One region of the Lysinibacillus sp. FJAT-14222 genome, then DNA from elsewhere that is predicted to be linked to it. Evidence: riboswitches for the same ligand, from Rfam matches in the RefSeq annotation. Region 1 holds a riboswitch; the other holds the start of a gene.

The links. A riboswitch is a leader RNA that binds a small molecule or an ion and turns the genes downstream of it on or off. The one in region 1 is predicted to bind cobalamin.
Region 2: another riboswitch for cobalamin. It lies ahead of AN161_RS24640 (ribonucleoside-diphosphate reductase subunit alpha); the one in region 1 lies ahead of AN161_RS02325 (hypothetical protein).

Annotation. Positions count from the first base shown of each region.
Region 1 is NZ_LIYL01000005.1:56,099-64,836, reverse strand. Features, by position in the region: gene AN161_RS02355 (thymidylate synthase) at 1-50, shown strand, start outside; gene AN161_RS02350 (Rrf2 family transcriptional regulator) at 164-574, shown strand; gene AN161_RS02345 (NAD(P)-dependent oxidoreductase) at 650-1,279, shown strand; gene aspA (aspartate ammonia-lyase) at 1,410-2,828, shown strand; gene AN161_RS02335 (HAMP domain-containing methyl-accepting chemotaxis protein) at 2,971-4,221, shown strand; partial or broken gene AN161_RS30440 (amidase) at 4,874-5,020, shown strand; cobalamin riboswitch at 5,442-5,626, shown strand; gene AN161_RS02325 (hypothetical protein) at 5,877-6,650, shown strand; gene AN161_RS02320 (TetM/TetW/TetO/TetS family tetracycline resistance ribosomal protection protein) at 6,907-8,738, opposite strand, start outside.
Region 2 is NZ_LIYL01000059.1:183,915-192,652, forward strand. Features, by position in the region: gene AN161_RS24615 (histidine phosphatase family protein) at 1-561, shown strand, start outside; gene AN161_RS24620 (bifunctional adenosylcobinamide kinase/adenosylcobinamide-phosphate guanylyltransferase) at 510-902, shown strand; gene AN161_RS30385 (hypothetical protein) at 891-1,142, opposite strand; gene AN161_RS24630 (ECF transporter S component) at 1,305-1,799, shown strand; gene AN161_RS24635 (hypothetical protein) at 1,796-2,482, shown strand; cobalamin riboswitch at 2,590-2,777, shown strand; gene AN161_RS24640 (ribonucleoside-diphosphate reductase subunit alpha) at 2,942-5,155, shown strand; gene AN161_RS24645 (ribonucleotide-diphosphate reductase subunit beta) at 5,168-6,208, shown strand; gene AN161_RS24650 (hypothetical protein) at 6,569-7,300, opposite strand; gene AN161_RS24655 (ABC transporter ATP-binding protein) at 7,574-8,738, shown strand, end outside.

The sequences.
Region 1 (8,738 bases):
AAAATGGAGAAATACGACAAGAATTAGTCATTTACGTAAAGAAAATATAATCATCGTATAATACTCCTTCAAACGGAAAAAATAAATACAGGAGCAAATAAAGCAATTCATTTGCATTTATTTAAACCTGTAACTATAATAGTTACAACAGGTGGTGATACATATGGTGAACAGTCGATTTTCGGTAACGATCCATATACTTTCGCTCATTGCAACAACCTCTGATAAAAGTCAGCTAACATCTGATATTATCGCAGGGAGTGTAAATACAAATCCAGTTGTCGTGCGACGAATGATCGGGGTGCTAAAAAAAGCGGGCTTGCTTACGTCACAAACAGGAATAGCAGGCTATGACCTATTAGTGGAGCCAAAAGATTTAACGCTCTTAGCCATTTACCATGCGATTGATGGGCCCGAGCAGCTATTTGCGATTCACGATGAGCCAAATCCAGCATGTACGGTAGGTCGAAAAATCCAACGTACATTGGAGGGTGTTTATACAACTGTTTGGCATGCAATGGAAGAACAGCTACAAGCGCAAACTTTACAGGATGTGCTAGATCAACTTCGTTAAATTAACGAAGTGGGTCTTTTGTATCTAACCTGTAACTTAAATAGTTACAATTAAAAAATGGGAGGAATTATAAGTATGAAAATTGCAGTAATTGGTGCAACAGGGAAAGCAGGACAAACAATTGTGGAGGAGGCACTACAGCGTGGTCATGATGTAACTGCGATTGTACGTTCGGCTTCTAAAGTAACAGCAAATATTCATGTTTTTGAAAAGGATGTTTTTGAATTATCTCAAGAAGAGGTGAAAGGCTTTGACGTAGTCGTAAATGCGTTTGGCGCTCCTGCTGGTCAGGAGGAATTACATGTGAAAGCTGGCCGTCATTTAATTGATATCTTTACTGGCATTGATACAAAATTATTTGTTGTTGGTGGGGCGGGTAGTTTGTTTGTAGACCCAGAGAAAATAGTACGCGTAATGGATACTCCGGATTTCCCAGAAATGTTTTACGCGACAGCAAAAAACCAAGGTGAAAATCTACGTGACTTACAACAATCAACTATTGCTTGGACATTTTTAAGCCCATCTGCTTTTTTTGATCCAGAGGGTCCACGTACAGGCAGCTATACTGCTGGAGAAGATCATTTATTAGTAAACGCTGCTGGTGAAAGTTATGTCAGCTATGCAGATTATGCCATTGCTGTGTTAGATGAAATTGAAAATCCAAAGCATGTAAACACACGTTTTACAGTGACTTCTAATAAATAATGATGAAACCGAGCGTAAAAACTGCGCTCGGTTTTTGTTATTTTTCATTTTACAGATAAATGACTGTTTACAATACGGCATTAATTAGCTACTATCAAGTGTGAGTATTACATAAAAGGAGACGACAATTATGTCCACACAACGTATAGAAAAAGACTTTTTAGGTGAACGTGCATTACCAAGCAATGCTTATTACGGAATTCAAACGCTTCGTGCAACTGAAAATTTCCCAATTACAGGTTACACGATTCACTCAGCCCTTATTAAGGCAATGGGGATTGTTAAAAAAGCAGCTGCATTAGGTAATATGGAAGTACACCTACTTTCAAAAGAAATCGGAGATGCAATTGTCGAAGCTTCACAAGAAGTTATTGATGGTGAATGGGATGCTGAATTTATCGTAGATCCAATCCAAGGCGGTGCTGGCACATCTATTAATATGAATGCCAACGAAGTCATTGCTAACCGTGCCTTAGAAATTTTGGGCAAAGAAAAAGGGGACTACCAAACAATTAGCCCAAACAGCCATGTTAATATGTCTCAATCAACAAATGATGCTTTCCCAACAGCTATTCATATTGCTGTGTTGAATTTGATAGATGAATTACTTCTTACAATGGAAAACATGCAAGCGGTGTTCCACCAAAAAGCGGAGCAATTTGCGCATGTTATTAAAATGGGTCGTACGCATTTACAAGACGCTGTACCGATTCGATTAGGACAAGAATTTGAAGCATATTGTCGTGTTATTAACCGTGATATTGCCCGCATTCGTCAAACTCGTCCAAATTTATATGATGTAAATATGGGGGCAACAGCTGTTGGTACAGGATTAAATGCATTCCCAGATTATATTAAATCAGTAGATGTTCATCTTGCAGAAATTTCAGGTTTGCCGCTTAAAGGCGCTACACATCTAGTGGATGCAACACAAAATACAGATGCTTATACAGAAGTATCAGGCGCATTGAAAATCTGTATGATTAATATGTCGAAAATTGCTAATGACCTTCGTTTAATGGCATCTGGTCCACGTGCTGGGTTAGGGGAAATCATCTTACCAGCTCGTCAGCCTGGTTCGTCTATTATGCCAGGGAAAGTGAATCCTGTTATGCCAGAGGTTCTTAACCAAGTTGCCTTCCAAGTAATTGGTAATGACCAAACAATTTCTTTAGCATCTGAAGCAGGACAATTAGAATTAAACGTAATGGAGCCTGTGCTTGTCTTCAACTTAATTCAATCTATTAGTATTATGAATAACGTGTTCCGAGCATTTACACAAAATTGCTTGAAGGATATTGAAGCAAATGAAGACCGCATGAAAGAATATGTGGAAAAAAGCGTTGGTATTCTAACAGCAGTAAACCCACATATTGGCTATGAGGTAGCTGCCCGACTTGCACGTGAAGCAATCTTATCTGGTCGTTCAATTCGTGAGCTTTGCCTTGAAGAGGGTGTACTAACGAAAGAACAATTAGATTTAATTCTAGATCCATATGAGATGACACATCCAGGTATTGCAGGATCAAGTATAATGAAATTTAAATAATGATTATGAAAGCACTTTGTGAGAGCAAAGTGCTTTTTATATGTCTTTAATCTTATAAAAGTTGGGCTTTTTTCTATGAAATTTAGGATATTTCAACTATAATGACTACGTTGGAATAATATTATAGTTGGAGGAATTTAGTATGAGTTTACGAAAAAAAAGTATAATTGGCTTTTCTACTTTAAATGTTCTCATGGGTGTTATTTTAATTATAGACCTAGCAAATGTGACTTCATTAGAATGGCTATCTACTTTATTAACAGTAATAGGAATTACTATGACAATATCGTGTATTTTCTATGTAAAATTTAAAATTATTAAGCCCATTAATCAATTAGCAGAATCCGCTCAAGCAATAGCTGAAGGAAATTTGCATACTGCTCCGATTGAGATGAATTCCAATGATGAAATTTCAGAGTTAGCTAAAGCGTTTATAGAGATGAAAGAACAATTACATACGATGACACAAAAAATTGCAAGTAGTTCTACAGACTTATCAGCGAGCATAGAGGAACTATCAGCAAGTACAAATGAAATTACGATTGCAGTTGAGGAAGTTGACTCACAAATGGAGAAAACGACTGAGGGTCTTAAGCAAGCTGCACAGTCTGCTAATGAAAGTGCTATTTCTATGCAGGAGACTGCTGACGGCATTGAACGTATTACCGTGGCCACGCAAGGTGTTTTTGATCATGCCAAAGAAGCAAATGAAATTGCAGGCAACGGTGCGGAAATTTTACATGTGGCTAAAAATCAAATGCAATTTATTTCAACTTCTACTGAAAAAACGAGCGAATTAATGCAACAATTATCAAGCAAAATGACGGATATCAAATCTATGACAGACATGATTACAGCAATTACAGATCAAACGAATTTGCTTGCACTAAATGCAGCGATTGAAGCGGCACGTGCTGGAGAGCATGGCAAAGGCTTTGCAGTAGTAGCGGAGGAAGTTCGAAAATTGGCAGAGCAATCTAAGCATTCAGCCACTCAAATTGTCGAGCTAGTAGTTGGCATTGAAAGCGATACAAAACAAGTAGCAACTTCTGTTGAAGAGGATTTGAAAAACGTTCAACAGGGCGTCTATGTCATCGATGAAGCCACAAAGTCATTTGGCACAATCTCTCAGAATGTTAGCAAAATGGCGAACCAGCTAGAGGATATTTCCGCAACGTCTGAGGAGCTTTCAGGTAGCGCTAATGAGGTAACAAAATTAGTATCGACGATCGCCAATGGAATGGAAAGTTTATCTAATTATACAGAGGTCATTCTACAATCAGTCGATGAGCAAAATGCCTCCATGCAAGCAGTCAATATGGTAGTGTCACAAGACCTATGTGTACAAGCTGAAAATTTACAAAAACTTACACAGCGATTTAATGGACAATAATGTGTAACTAATTGAAAGAAACATAAATAAAAAAGGCTATTTTGCAGGGGAAACTTTCTGCGAAATAGCCCTTTTTTATTCTATTTCAGGAGCATTGATGACCGTTGTTATCAACTTTTCCACTATATTGAGCCGCTAGCTCCGCTTAAAAACTTTAGAATTAAATATTAAATAAGCCGAAAAAACCAGTTTTTATCGTAATTAATACTATGCTAATCATAAACATCATTTCTGCGATAGTAGCAATAGAATCTTTTTTATTTTCTGCGTATTTCCATTCCATAATTGCACGTAATGTTTCAGATGCTATTAAAAAGACAATTATGATAAACTATGTTTCAAAATACCAAGCAATTCCAACATTATCATTGTAAATCATATAATAAGTACTAATTAAAAATAGAGTTGTAAAAAGTATTCGTACAAACCAATCTAGTTTTTTATGTCTTTCGTTAAGGTAATTAACAGAAAACCATATCTTTCTTTCGACACCTAGCAACTTTCTAATTATAAATCCAAAAATACTAATTATTAAAAGTAGTACAATAAGAAAAAGTATTAATGTTCCTAGTTCGATATTAATATTATTCAATTTCATTCACCTCTCAACCTGATCTTTTCTAATGAGACGAGGGCGTTACACAAGGACTTTATTGCCGTCCCAGCGGGGTATATGAAAAATGGGAGACCGTTTGGCGTAACTTTCGCTGGAACTGCATTTAGTGAGGATGTACTAATAAAACTCGCATTTTCATACGAACAAGCAAGTAAATTACGAAAAGCTCCGGAGTTGTATTAAGATCCTACAAGACTCAATTCACTTTAAAAATGACTGTTTTTCCAAAGATTGTCGCTGATAAAAGAAAAAGGCAGATTTAATCTACAACACGTAGAATAAATTCTGTCTTTTTATATTTTGTGAATCAATAGGTTGCGTTAGTTGTATAATTCGTTTGTTGCTGCATTTGAACAACCATATTCATACGGGACTATACCTATGAGTATAATTTTGCTTTTGGGAGTTATCCGATATTATAAAACAAATGGAAACAGAGAACGAGATAATTGAAGACGAACGCACAATTCAAGCATTATAACTAGAAGAAAAAGAATAAGGAACTGGAATATTTTATGTTATTTGACTTTGGAAAAATACTCCTTTACAATTGATTTTAATAATCTATAAGGAATCTATAGTACATTAGATTCCTCTAACAACTGAATAGCGTGGAGTAATAGGTGTAAATTGCGTGCAATTTACTTAAAAGGGAAGTCGGTGCAATTCCGACACTGTCCCGCAACTGTAAATGTGAGCGACTTTTCATAGACCACTGTTTAACGACGGGAAGGGGAAAAGTAGCGGTGATCATGAGTCAGGATACCTGCCTATTATGAGTACACACCAGAACCCTACGAGGAATAGGAGGTGGCATGTTGACAAAACAGAATGCTCTGTTCGTCACTGTACGTCAAACGCCCAAAATAAGAGAAGGTAGTCGCTTTCGAGGCAATTCTTTTATGCTTGGGTATAATTTGACATTATGTGATGAGTGAAAAAGATAGAATGAAGGATTTCCTCTTGTTGTAGGAAATCCTTTTTTTATGCGAAAGAATACTTCCGTTTTGAAAAATATGTACGAAAAGAGGATGCACGTATGACGAATATTCATGTATGTACAGCACAAGAATCGCAATATGTAGATATGGAAATTTGTAAGCAACCACGCACTGAAGTTGCCAAGAAAGCTACAACAAGAATGGTCGTAGAATCACTTGTCGATCAATTATTAGCTAGTAATCTTATTAGTAATGAACGATTGTTTGATCAAATTTTTTATAACAAAGATATTATTTGGATTCAAAATGAAAGTTTTAATGGGCACCTTTTTGCAAAGGCAAACATTACAGATCAGCTTAAAACAAAAACAAATGATTTTATGATGTATATGCCGACAAATCCAATTGTGTACGAGGTGAATGGTGAGCATTATCATTTAATTACTCGCATCGATTCGACTCGTGCAAAACCAAATTTAGAGCGACTTTCCCAAGTCCCTAAGGCAATACTAAGTGCTGCTCGTGTCAATGATTTATTGTGTTCGATAGTGATGCGCTTTTATGAAACATATTTGGAGGATTTATCAACAAGTGATGAAGCGAAACAAGAAAATGCTAAACTGATAAACTTTGTAGAGCGTGAATTTAAGCAATTTTTACAGGCTGTGAGTGAATTGAATGATTATCATTTAAACTGGCACCCACGCGGTAACGGGCATGAGCTATTGCTTGAATTAATTGATAATTTACAACTTTTAAAAAGTCGACCTGGCAAGGTAATAATTGATTTTTCAAATGCTCATGGTTATATAGTCGTGGAGCCTTCCTATCGCTTTATTAAACAGGATGGGGAAACGGTACAAGCTTTGTAAAGTTTAGAAATATCCGCGGCAAGGATTTAAAGATGCTCGGGGCGACCCGCACGAAGTAGGAGAATACCCGCGGAAGGAGAGCGAATACCCGCGCGAAGCAAGGAAATACCCGCGGAAGCAGGTCGAATACCCGCGGAAGCAAAGCAAATACCCGCGCGAAGCAAGAATCCCCACGAAATCACCCAGCAAATCCCACGAAACACAAAAAAACAGGACATTGATATAACTAAAATCAAGTCCTGTTTTTTTTATAAATCTATTTAGTACAATGCATAGCTGCCTCCGCTTCCTGCCATGGAACGGAGTAACCCTTGCCTTTTGCACAAAAAATACTAGAGGATGTATATTCAGGATCGGCGTTCTTATCGTAGCCAATTTGCGCGATAATGTCTTCAGTATTGTGACACAAATCATAGCCATCAAATTGTAGGGAGAGTACGCCCTTACCATTGGTGTAGGCGGCAAAGGTTGTACTGTAGCTCATAAATGTTGCGACAGGGGCACGTCCGGTTAAAATCGCATTATTTTCAGTTAAGATTGGCGCGTCAAATGTTCCAGAAGCTTGCTGAATATCGGTCATCATGCGGCCGATAAAATCACTAGGGGCTTTAAGCTTAAAGCGGTAATACGGCTCTAGTAATACATTTTCTGCTTGCTCTAGCCCTTGACGTAATGCACGGAATGTTGCCTCTCGGAAATCGCCACCTTCAGTATGTTTAATATGTGCACGCCCCGTTAAGAGAGTGAAGCGTATATCTGTCACGGGAAAACCTGTTAACAGCCCATGATGATCGCGCTCGAATAAATGCTTTTCAATGAGTCGTTGATGCCCAACCGATAAATCATCCGCATGACATGCATTGACAAATGTATTGCCAGTACCACGTGTATTTGGCTCCATTAATAAATGGACTTCTGCATAATGCTTTAATGGCTCAAAATGACCGTAGCCTGTCACAGTTGTTGAGATTGTTTCCATGTATAAAATCTGTGGTTCGCCAAATGAAATGTCTAGAGAGAAGCGTTTGTTGAGCACTTCGATAAGAACCTCGAGTTGGATGACACCCATAATATGTACATGAATTTCTTGAAACTTTTCATGCCAAATAACACGTAATGATGGTTCTTCTGCTTCAAGCATGCGAAAAGTTTTTAAAACTTCCTTTATATGCTGATCGCCTTCATATTGTACTTTTGCCTGCAACGTTGGCACTAATTCATAGGGCTGCGAGTTGCTTGCACGACCAATGATATCGCCGATGTTTGCCTGACTAATCCCTTTGACTACGAAAATCTCTCCGGCTTTAACCTCTTGTACGGTTTCATAACGGCTGCCATTATATAGCCGAATCTCAGTCACTTTTTCTGTCACATCACCAAACGAAAATTCATCCCGCACATGCAATGTACCTTGTAATCCCTTTAAAAAAGTTAAGCGTTGGTGTCCATCATGACGAATTTTAAAGACTTCGCCTTGAAACGCTACATTATTGTTAAAATGTGTCTCTGTAAGTAGGGGAAGCTGTGCTAGGAATTCCTTTATCCCAATATCTTTTAAGGCAGAGCCAGTAAAACACAAAAAGGCATTTTCTTGATTAATCATCGCTTGTAAATGAGTAAGGCAGTTGGAACTATCCAATGTTTCATTTAGAAAAGCATCGAGAAGCTGCTCATCACGTTCAGCAAGCCACTCCATCATGTGAGTTGAAACATAGTCAGAACGGAGCGGTTCATCTACGAATAGTACATCCTCAGAGCAATCCTTTTGAAGCTGTGCCATAACGGCTTCAACATCTGCCCCTTCACGATCAATTTTGTTGATAAAAAAGAAGGTAGGGACGTGATATTGGCGTAAAAGTTGCCACACTGTTTCCGTATGACCTTGTATTCCTTCAACTGCACTAACAATAATAATGGCATAATCCATAACCCGAATGGCACGCTCCATCTCTGGAGAGAAATCGACGTGCCCAGGTGTATCGATTAACGTATATGTATCATCTCCAAGCGACATGCGACCTTGCTCCGCAAAAATTGTAATGCCTCGCTGACGCTCCAGCTCATGATTATCTAGAAATGTATCCTGGT
Region 2 (8,738 bases), on a different contig from region 1:
CCAACAAAGGAAAATTTGGAAAAGCGATATATTGGCTGGACAGACTCGTCATTAGCTGATGCATCTTTGCTTTCTGTTGTAGATAAAGGTGTCACGAAAGTGCACGGTAGTGATTTGCTACGCTGTAGGGAAACAGCTGCTCGTTATTTTCCGAATGCAACTTACATGGCAGATAGAAGATTTCGAGAGTCGAACTTTGGAGAATTTGAAGGGCGAACATATGAGGACTTAAAATCGGATGGTCGTTATTGTTCATGGTTAGATGATCCCGTTCAGTCACCACCTCCAAAAGGGGAAGGCTTCGATGTATTTTGTGCGCGTGTCATTGAAGGATTCACAGCATTACCAAAAGATGAAGATACTTATCATCTCGTTGTACACGGTGGAGTCATTCGAGCGCTACTTGTTGCATTTGCACCAACTGAGCAACCTTTTTGGTCGTATCAAACACCGCATGATAAAATGTTTTCTTTAACGTTTACAAAAAAGGCTTGGGAGGAGGGAGCGAGATGCATGTCTTTATCGGAGGAGCCTATAGTGGAAAAACCGACTATGTTATGAAATTGCTTGCAGATCAACAAGTTGAGCTTGTAGATGGCTATGTACCTGATGATACTCCTGCCTGTGATGTACTTGTTATTAAAAACTTAGAGAAGTGGCTCATAACACAAGATCTTGAGGATGATGAAACCCTTATTAGAACCATTTTGACAAGGCTAAAGACTCTTGAAGAAAATTGTACACTGTATATTATTGTGACCGATATGGGACGGGGAGTTGTGCCAATGGAAAAACAGGCACGATTATTACGTGATGCATGTGGGCGTTTGTACCAGGCATTATTTGCTGAAGCCGAACTCGTTGTACGCATCTGGTACGGTATCGGGGAACTAATCAAATAATATAGATTTGAAAAATTTAGAAGGCTTTTCATTAAAAATGTTTGGGTTGATGATTGTTAAAACCTTCGCTATGTTTGTTAGTTGATTGGAGTGGAGGCTGAGTGACTCCTTGGGGATCAGCGATAGAGGAACCAAGGCTAAAACCATCACGTCCTGTGATAACGCCTTCGTGACCAACATCATGCTGTTGCTGTCGCTACGCTTTCGCGCAAAAAACATCTGTTGGCCCAAGCGGCTCATCGGACGCCCCCAGGAAGCTTTGTTCTGTGCGAAAGCGAAGCGGCAGCAACAAATGTTTTATCTGTGCGAAAGCGTAGCGGCAGCAACAAAGCACCCAGCCGGAACGGAAATCAACCACACGTTATAATGAATAGCCAAATATTAAAGGAATGAGGGAATGGGATGGATCGACAAAGATTGATGAAATTGACGCTCACTGCCATGGTAGCGGCAATTTGTGCAGTGGGTGCAGTCATTAAAATTCCAACATTTATTACAACTGCTGCGTTGGACTCTGCTCCTGCATTTTTGAGCGTTGTATTTTTATCTCCAGTATTAGCTGGGGTTGCGGGGGGAATTGGGCACTTGATTTCAGCCTTAACTTCGGGTTTTCTATATGGACCACTACATATTATTATCGCAGTGGAAATGTTTATTGTTGTATGGATCTTCGGGGTTATGCATAAAAAAGGAATGCATTTTTGGAAATGGCCTGTTGCGCTTATTTTAAACGGCGTTGTCTCACCATTACCGTTTTACTTTATCATTAGTCCGGCGTTTTACTGGGGTTCTCTTACTAGTCTTCCATTAGCAACACTTATTAATTTAGTCATCGTTGCCATTGTGATGCCAATTCTGTCTAAGGTGTTTGTGCGTAAGGAAGGTCGAGTACATTGAGAAATGCAATAAAAGTAGGTGGGCTCATTACTACAACAGATAATGCCGCAGCAATTGGTGAAAAACCACAAGATATTGTGTCTGCCCCAGATCAACTAACGGCATACTTGACCGCACGTGTTACCTTTTTAGAGCAGCTTGCGGCAAATGCTTTACCGACACATATCCTATTAGCTAATTTTTCAGGGGATGCTGCATGGTCTCGTTATGTTGCCGGCATTCAACAGGTCTTCGATGAGGTTGGTCTTATTTGTCCACCAATAGACGGTAGCACAGAGTCCAATATGCCGACTTTACAATCAGGTTTGTCCATTACGATGCTTGGTGAGCAGCAGAAACGTACATTATCTAAGCATGAATACCTTGTTTGGTACACATATGGACTGCCGCTTGTAGGCAATGAAGTCCTTGCGCAGCCTGAGGATGTCGCACAGCTACAACCTATTTTTCAGGCGTGGAAAGAGGAAATTGTGCAGCAAGTTTGGCCAGTTGGATCAAAGGGGCTGCAAGCAGAATTTACACGACTTTTTGATGATCAACAGGTCGGAAGTTCGTTAGATGTTGAAAAAACAGCTGGTCCATGTGCAGTCATTTTACTCGGAATACATCCAGAAAAAGAGCAGCTGGCACAAAAAAAATTTCCTAGAAATTTTGAAAAACTACGTAAAACTGCATTGTATTAGGGCTTGCTTCGAGAAAAAGTAGCACATTACAAATTGCAAGGGGCAAATCGCCTATTGCAACAGTAAACACAATATGTTAGATTTGTTTAGGAGTTAAAACACAATATATAGTATTTTGGACAAACGGTACCAATATGGTTTAAAAGGGAATTCGGAAAAAGAGTCATCTTAAGCCGAAGCTGTCCCCGCAACTGTAAGTGCTGACAAATGATGAATAGGCCACTGTGAAAAATGGGAAGGCTATCATTTGGAGGAAGCATGAGCCAGGAGACCTGCCGAGATGTTCAAGACAGCAACACATTCTTCGGGGATTGAGAAGTGGAGGCGAGAGATTTGTTCACTTCTTTGTGTGCATGTCCTTCATTTCCATTTCCGATTTTACAGCGATCACGTAACCGATAGATGTTGCGTGATCGCTTTTTTGTGTTGTCTGGAGAAAGAAAGGGAGAGAATGTGTACATGACAATTCAAATCGAACAGCAAATGGCTAAGCTTAAGAAAAGTTATACGGAGGATGAACTTGAAAGTTTTGTAAGGTTATCGGATCGATGGCTACGAAAAAACGACAATGCCACATTTGAAGCATGGGCGGATGCGATGATTTTACAAACGCTTAGCCTAATTGACGAAGAGGAGCCATACTGGACATTTGTCGCAGCGCAAATTTATTTAGAAAAATTATATGACCAATTTGCAATGCGCCGCGGTGTTTCGGTAAAAGATGTTTATAAGGTTTTCCCAGCACAATTAGCGCGCTATACAGAGGCTGGTTTGTATCATGAAAGTTTAACAACAAAATATAGTGAGCAGGAGCTTCAGGAACTTGCTTCTTATTTAGAACAAAGCCGTGATGAATTGTTTACGTATATTGGCTTAAAAACATTAATGGATCGCTATGTTGTCCGTGATTACACGAAAACACCAGTGGAGCTACCGCAGGAACGTTGGATGGTCATTGCGATGACACTTATGCAGGATGAAACAGAAAATCGTTTAGAAAAAGTACGTGAATCTTACTGGGCGATGAGTAATTTATATATGACTGTTGCCACACCGACATTATCGAATGCAGGCAAAACGCATGGACAGCTATCTAGCTGCTTTATCGATACAGTAGATGATAGTTTACAAAGCATTTATGACACGAATACAGATGTCGCAACATTATCGAAATACGGTGGTGGTATTGGTGTTTATATGGGCAAAATTCGTAGCCGTGGCTCATCTATTAAAGGCTTTAAAGGTGCATCAAGTGGTGTATTGCCGTGGATTAAACAGCTTAATAATACGGCGGTTTCAGTCGATCAGCTTGGTCAACGACAAGGAGCAATTGCTGTCTATCTAGATGTTTGGCACAAGGACGTCTTTACGTTTTTAGATTTACGCTTAAACAATGGGGATGAGCGTATGCGTGCCCATGATATTTTCACGGGGCTTTGCTTACCGGATTTATTTATGGAAGCTGTTGAGGCACGTGAGGAATGGCATTTATTTGACCCACATGAAGTGCGAGAGGTCATGGGCTTCTCACTAGAAGATTTCTACGATGAGAAAAAAGGTGACGGTTCCTTCCGAGAAAAATATGCGGAATGTATCGCCAATCCATTATTAAGTCGTGAGAGCGTACCGGCTATTGATATTATGAAGCGTATTATGCGTTCACAGCTTGAAACAGGCGTACCGTTTATGTTCTATCGTGATGAAGTAAATCGCATGAATCCGAATAAGCATGAAGGGATGGTTTACAGCTCGAACCTGTGCACAGAAATATTCCAGAATATGTCGGCTACTGAATTTGAGTCTATTACCTTAGAAGATGATGTCATCGTAACACGTCGCAAGCCAGGAGATTTCGTTGTCTGTAACTTATCATCTATTAATTTAGGTAGAGCTGTACCGGCTGGTGTTCTAGAACGATTGATTCCAATTCAAGTACGTATGTTAGATAACGTTATTGCCTTAAATACAATTCCAGTTAAACAGGCAGAGCGTACAAACTTGCGCTACCGTGGGATTGGACTTGGAACATTTGGTTGGCATCATTTACTAGCTTTGAAAGAAATTCAATGGGAGTCTGAGGATGCTGTAGAATTCGCGGACAAGCTATATGAGGAAATTGCCTATTTAACAATTCGTGCTTCCAACGATTTGGCAAGTGAAAAAGGTGCTTACCCATTATTTGAAGGCTCAGATTGGCATACTGGTGCGTATTTTGACAAACGTGGCTATGACAGTCATAAATGGAATGCGTTACGCGCCGCGGTTGCGGAAAAAGGTATGCGCAACGGCTATGTTATGGCGGTTGCCCCTAACTCATCAACATCCATTTTAGCGGGCAGTACGGCAACGATTGATCCAATCTTCCAAAAGAGTTATTCAGAGGAGAAAAAGGATTACAAAATTCCAGTAACAGTACCAGATCTATCACCAGTGACGACTTGGTATTATAAATCTGCTTATTTCATCGATCAAAATTGGACAATCAAACAAAATGCTGCACGAGCACGTCATATCGACCAAGGCATTTCACTTAATTTATATGTTCAAAATACGATTAAGGCGAAGGACTTACTAGCACTGCATATGAATGCTTGGGCGAGCGGTGTGAAAACGACATATTATGTGCGCTCAACATCTGTAGAATTGCTAGAATGTGAGTCTTGCGCGAGCTAGGAGGAAGTAACAATGACAACAATTATAAAACGACAAATTATGGATAAAGATGCACCGAACCGTTCAACAGGAATTGTCAACGGACGTTCTTCAAACATTTTAAACTGGGATGATGTGCGTTTCAGCTGGGCTTATCCAAAGTATAAAAAAATGCTTGGTAACTTCTGGACACCATTCGAAATTAATATGAGCAATGATGTCAAGCAATTTCCTGAGCTATCAGCGGATGAACAGGAATCATTTTTAAAAATAATTGGCTTACTGGCACTATTAGATAGTGTACAAACAGATTTTGCTGGCAAAGTGGCAGACTATTTAACAGATTCCAGCTTAAATGCGTTAATGATTATTTTAGCGCAGCAGGAGGTAATCCATAATCACTCTTATTCTTACGTGCTCTCAAGTATTGTCAATAAAGATGAGCAGGATCGTACGTTTGACTTTTGGCGTACAGAGCCAGTATTAGAGCGACGCAATGATTTCGTTATTAAGGGCTACCGTGCATTTTCGGAGGAGCCAACTGTTGAAAATATGCTAGAAGCGATTGTCTATGATGTGATTTTGGAAGGTTTATTCTTCTATTCTGGCTTTGCCTTCTTCTATCATTTAGCACGCAATCAAAAAATGGTGGCAACGTCAACGATGATTAATTATATTAACCGCGATGAGCAGCTTCATGTCGATTTATTTGTGAAAATTTATCAGGAGCTATTAGAGGAATATCCTCAATACGATACGCCTGAACGAGCAGCTCGTGTACAGGAGATTTTCCGTGAAGCTGTACAGCTAGAAATCGATTGGGCAAATGAAGTAATTGGCGATAAAGTTAAAGGCCTCGATGTGGAAGATGTGCATGATTATGTGCATTTCTATGCCAATGTTCGCTGTAATCAGCTTGGCGTGGAGCGTCCATTTGAGGGCTACCGCAAAAATCCATTGAAGTGGGTTAAAGCTTACGAGGATGTTGACTTAGGAAAAACAGATTTCTTCGAGCAACGTTCTCGTCAATATGTAAAGGTCAATGTAGAAGATAACGGCTTTGATGATTTGTAATGCTAAATACACCTCAATGTTGACATAACATTGAGGTGTATTTTTTGTGAGAGTACTCGGGTTAGGGGTAAACGACTTAGGTAAAATAAAGAAGTGCCCAGCTAAGAGGGAGACCTGGATTGAGTTCATAAAAGAAAAGGAGGCATTTTCATTCCTTTAGGTTATTGGAATGGCAATTGCGATTATCGTAATAACAAGAAAAAGAAATAAGTTTATAGTATCGTACTAAACTATTTCGCACTAAGAATCGATCATTAAATGTTATCGCTACACCTTTCCCATCCTTTTCGGCGTGAATGTGTAAATGTGGATCGCTTGTATTTCCCGAGTTTCCTACTTTTCCAAGTATTTGGCCCTCTTTTACTTTTTCGCCTTTTGCATAGGGGCTAATAAAACGGTAGCATCATGGTTCTCACATGATAGGGTGACATGATTTCCCTTAGGATTTTCTGGATCAGATTTAGGAGGAGGGAGATCAGATAAATCATTTTGGATGCTGACTACTTTTCCATTACAAGGACTATACAAATCATCTGCGAATATTTTATACTTATCCAATTCTTCAGGATATAGTCCACTTGCACGGGTTCCAATCGTATTTAATTTTAAAATGTCTAAAGCATATTTTTGACCTGGATGGGCTTGATGATAGTTCATTAACTCCTGATTGCCACCCTGTCCAACATAGTAGGTGCCATTCTTAAGTGGGAAAGATAACTCAATTCCTTTTTCGGCTACTGTATAGCTTTTTACGACCAAAGCATTATAAGTACCAAAAACCAAAATAAGGACAATATAAATACCAATTGAAAACTTTTGATCTAGTGTATATTTTATGGTGAACGGTAAATTACTTACCCTTTTCCAAGAAAAAACGAAAGTGACAATCAAGATAACCAACCAAAGAAAGCGAACATAATAACCAACCCAACTCCAGTTTCCTGCTTGAAATAACCAAACGATTAGTGCTGCAGTCACGAATGAGTCCAACAACCATTCCAGTTTACTTTTAAAAGTAGCTTTCCATAGCGAAATAATAAAGCTGGCAGGCAATACGATTAGCATACCAATGGAATAAAAGATTGGAAACACTATTTCTCATCCCCTTTTGATGCTTTATTGGAAGCTATAACATTATTGGCAATATATTTCTTCATCCTAATTTTCATTGCAACATAGTGATAATAGTAAAAGAACCTTTATCCCGGATTTCCCTAATTGAAGATATTCTAAGGTTGGTAGGCTGAACAACATTATCAATCGTGTCCCAAATAGTACGAGACACGAAAAATTAATTGCCACTTGAGAATGTTTTTCAGTTATAATTAGGAGCAAATGTGATTTAAATAGAACGGAGACGAAAGAATGCAGGCAGTTAGACAGTTAGGGCAGTATTTAGGGCCCTATAAATTTTTCACCTTGATTGCGCCATTATTAATGGTACTAGAGGTAACGATGGATTTACTTCAGCCGACCATTATGCAGCATATGATTGATACAGGTATTGCCAATGGCGACAACCCATATGTGCTGAAAATGTTCATATGGATGCTGATAAGTGCAGTACTAGGACTTGTTGGTGGGATAGGCTGCTCCTATTATAGTTCGAAGGCAGCTATTCATTTTGCATCGGATGTTCGTCAGTCACTTTATGAAAAGATGATGACGTATTCGGCAAAGGAACGTGATGCTTTTACGACAGGGAAGCTCATTACGATTTTAACGAGTGATGTGGAAAGTGTTCAGCGTGCGTTTATGATGACGCTGCGTATTTTTGTGCGTGGCCCACTTTTATTTATTGGAGCTGTCGTTATTGTTTTTGTGACGGCACGTGAGCTATTTTCCATACTTCTTATTATCGTGCCACTGTTAATTATTGCGATGTACTTTTTCACCAAGTATTCGGGTGTCCTATATCGTAGGGTGCAAGAGGCAATTGATAGTGTCAATACGAAGCTTCAGGAGAATTTAGCGGGGATTCGTGTCGTCAAGGCATTCCGTCGTGAAACGCAACAGATTGAACAATTTGGTGCTCTTAATAATACGCTGACAAAACGCTTTATTACAGCTGAACAAATCGTTGGCGTGCTCGTGCCGTTTACGATGTTCGTTGTCAATCTAGGGATTGTAGCAGCACTTTGGCTGGGTGCTATTAAAGTAGAAGCCGGTACATTGCAGGTTGGGGTGATTCTCGCTTTTATTAACTATTTAACGATTATACTAAATGGATTAATGACTTCTAGCATGGTGCTGATGCAAATTGCACGTGCTATTCCTTCGGGAGAGCGTATCGTAGACGTCTTAAACAAAGAAGTAGCGGTCAAGGAAGCAGAAAATGCACTTACATCACCAATTCAAGGAGAGATCGACTTTCAAAATGTGAGCTATCGTTATTATGAAACGGCTGAGGATGTCCTGAAAAATATTTCATTTTCGGTAAAACCAGGGCAAACGGTAGGTCTAATCGGCAAAACAGGAAGCGGAAAATCAACGCTAGTCAAGCTCTTACCACGTTTGTTTGACCCAACAA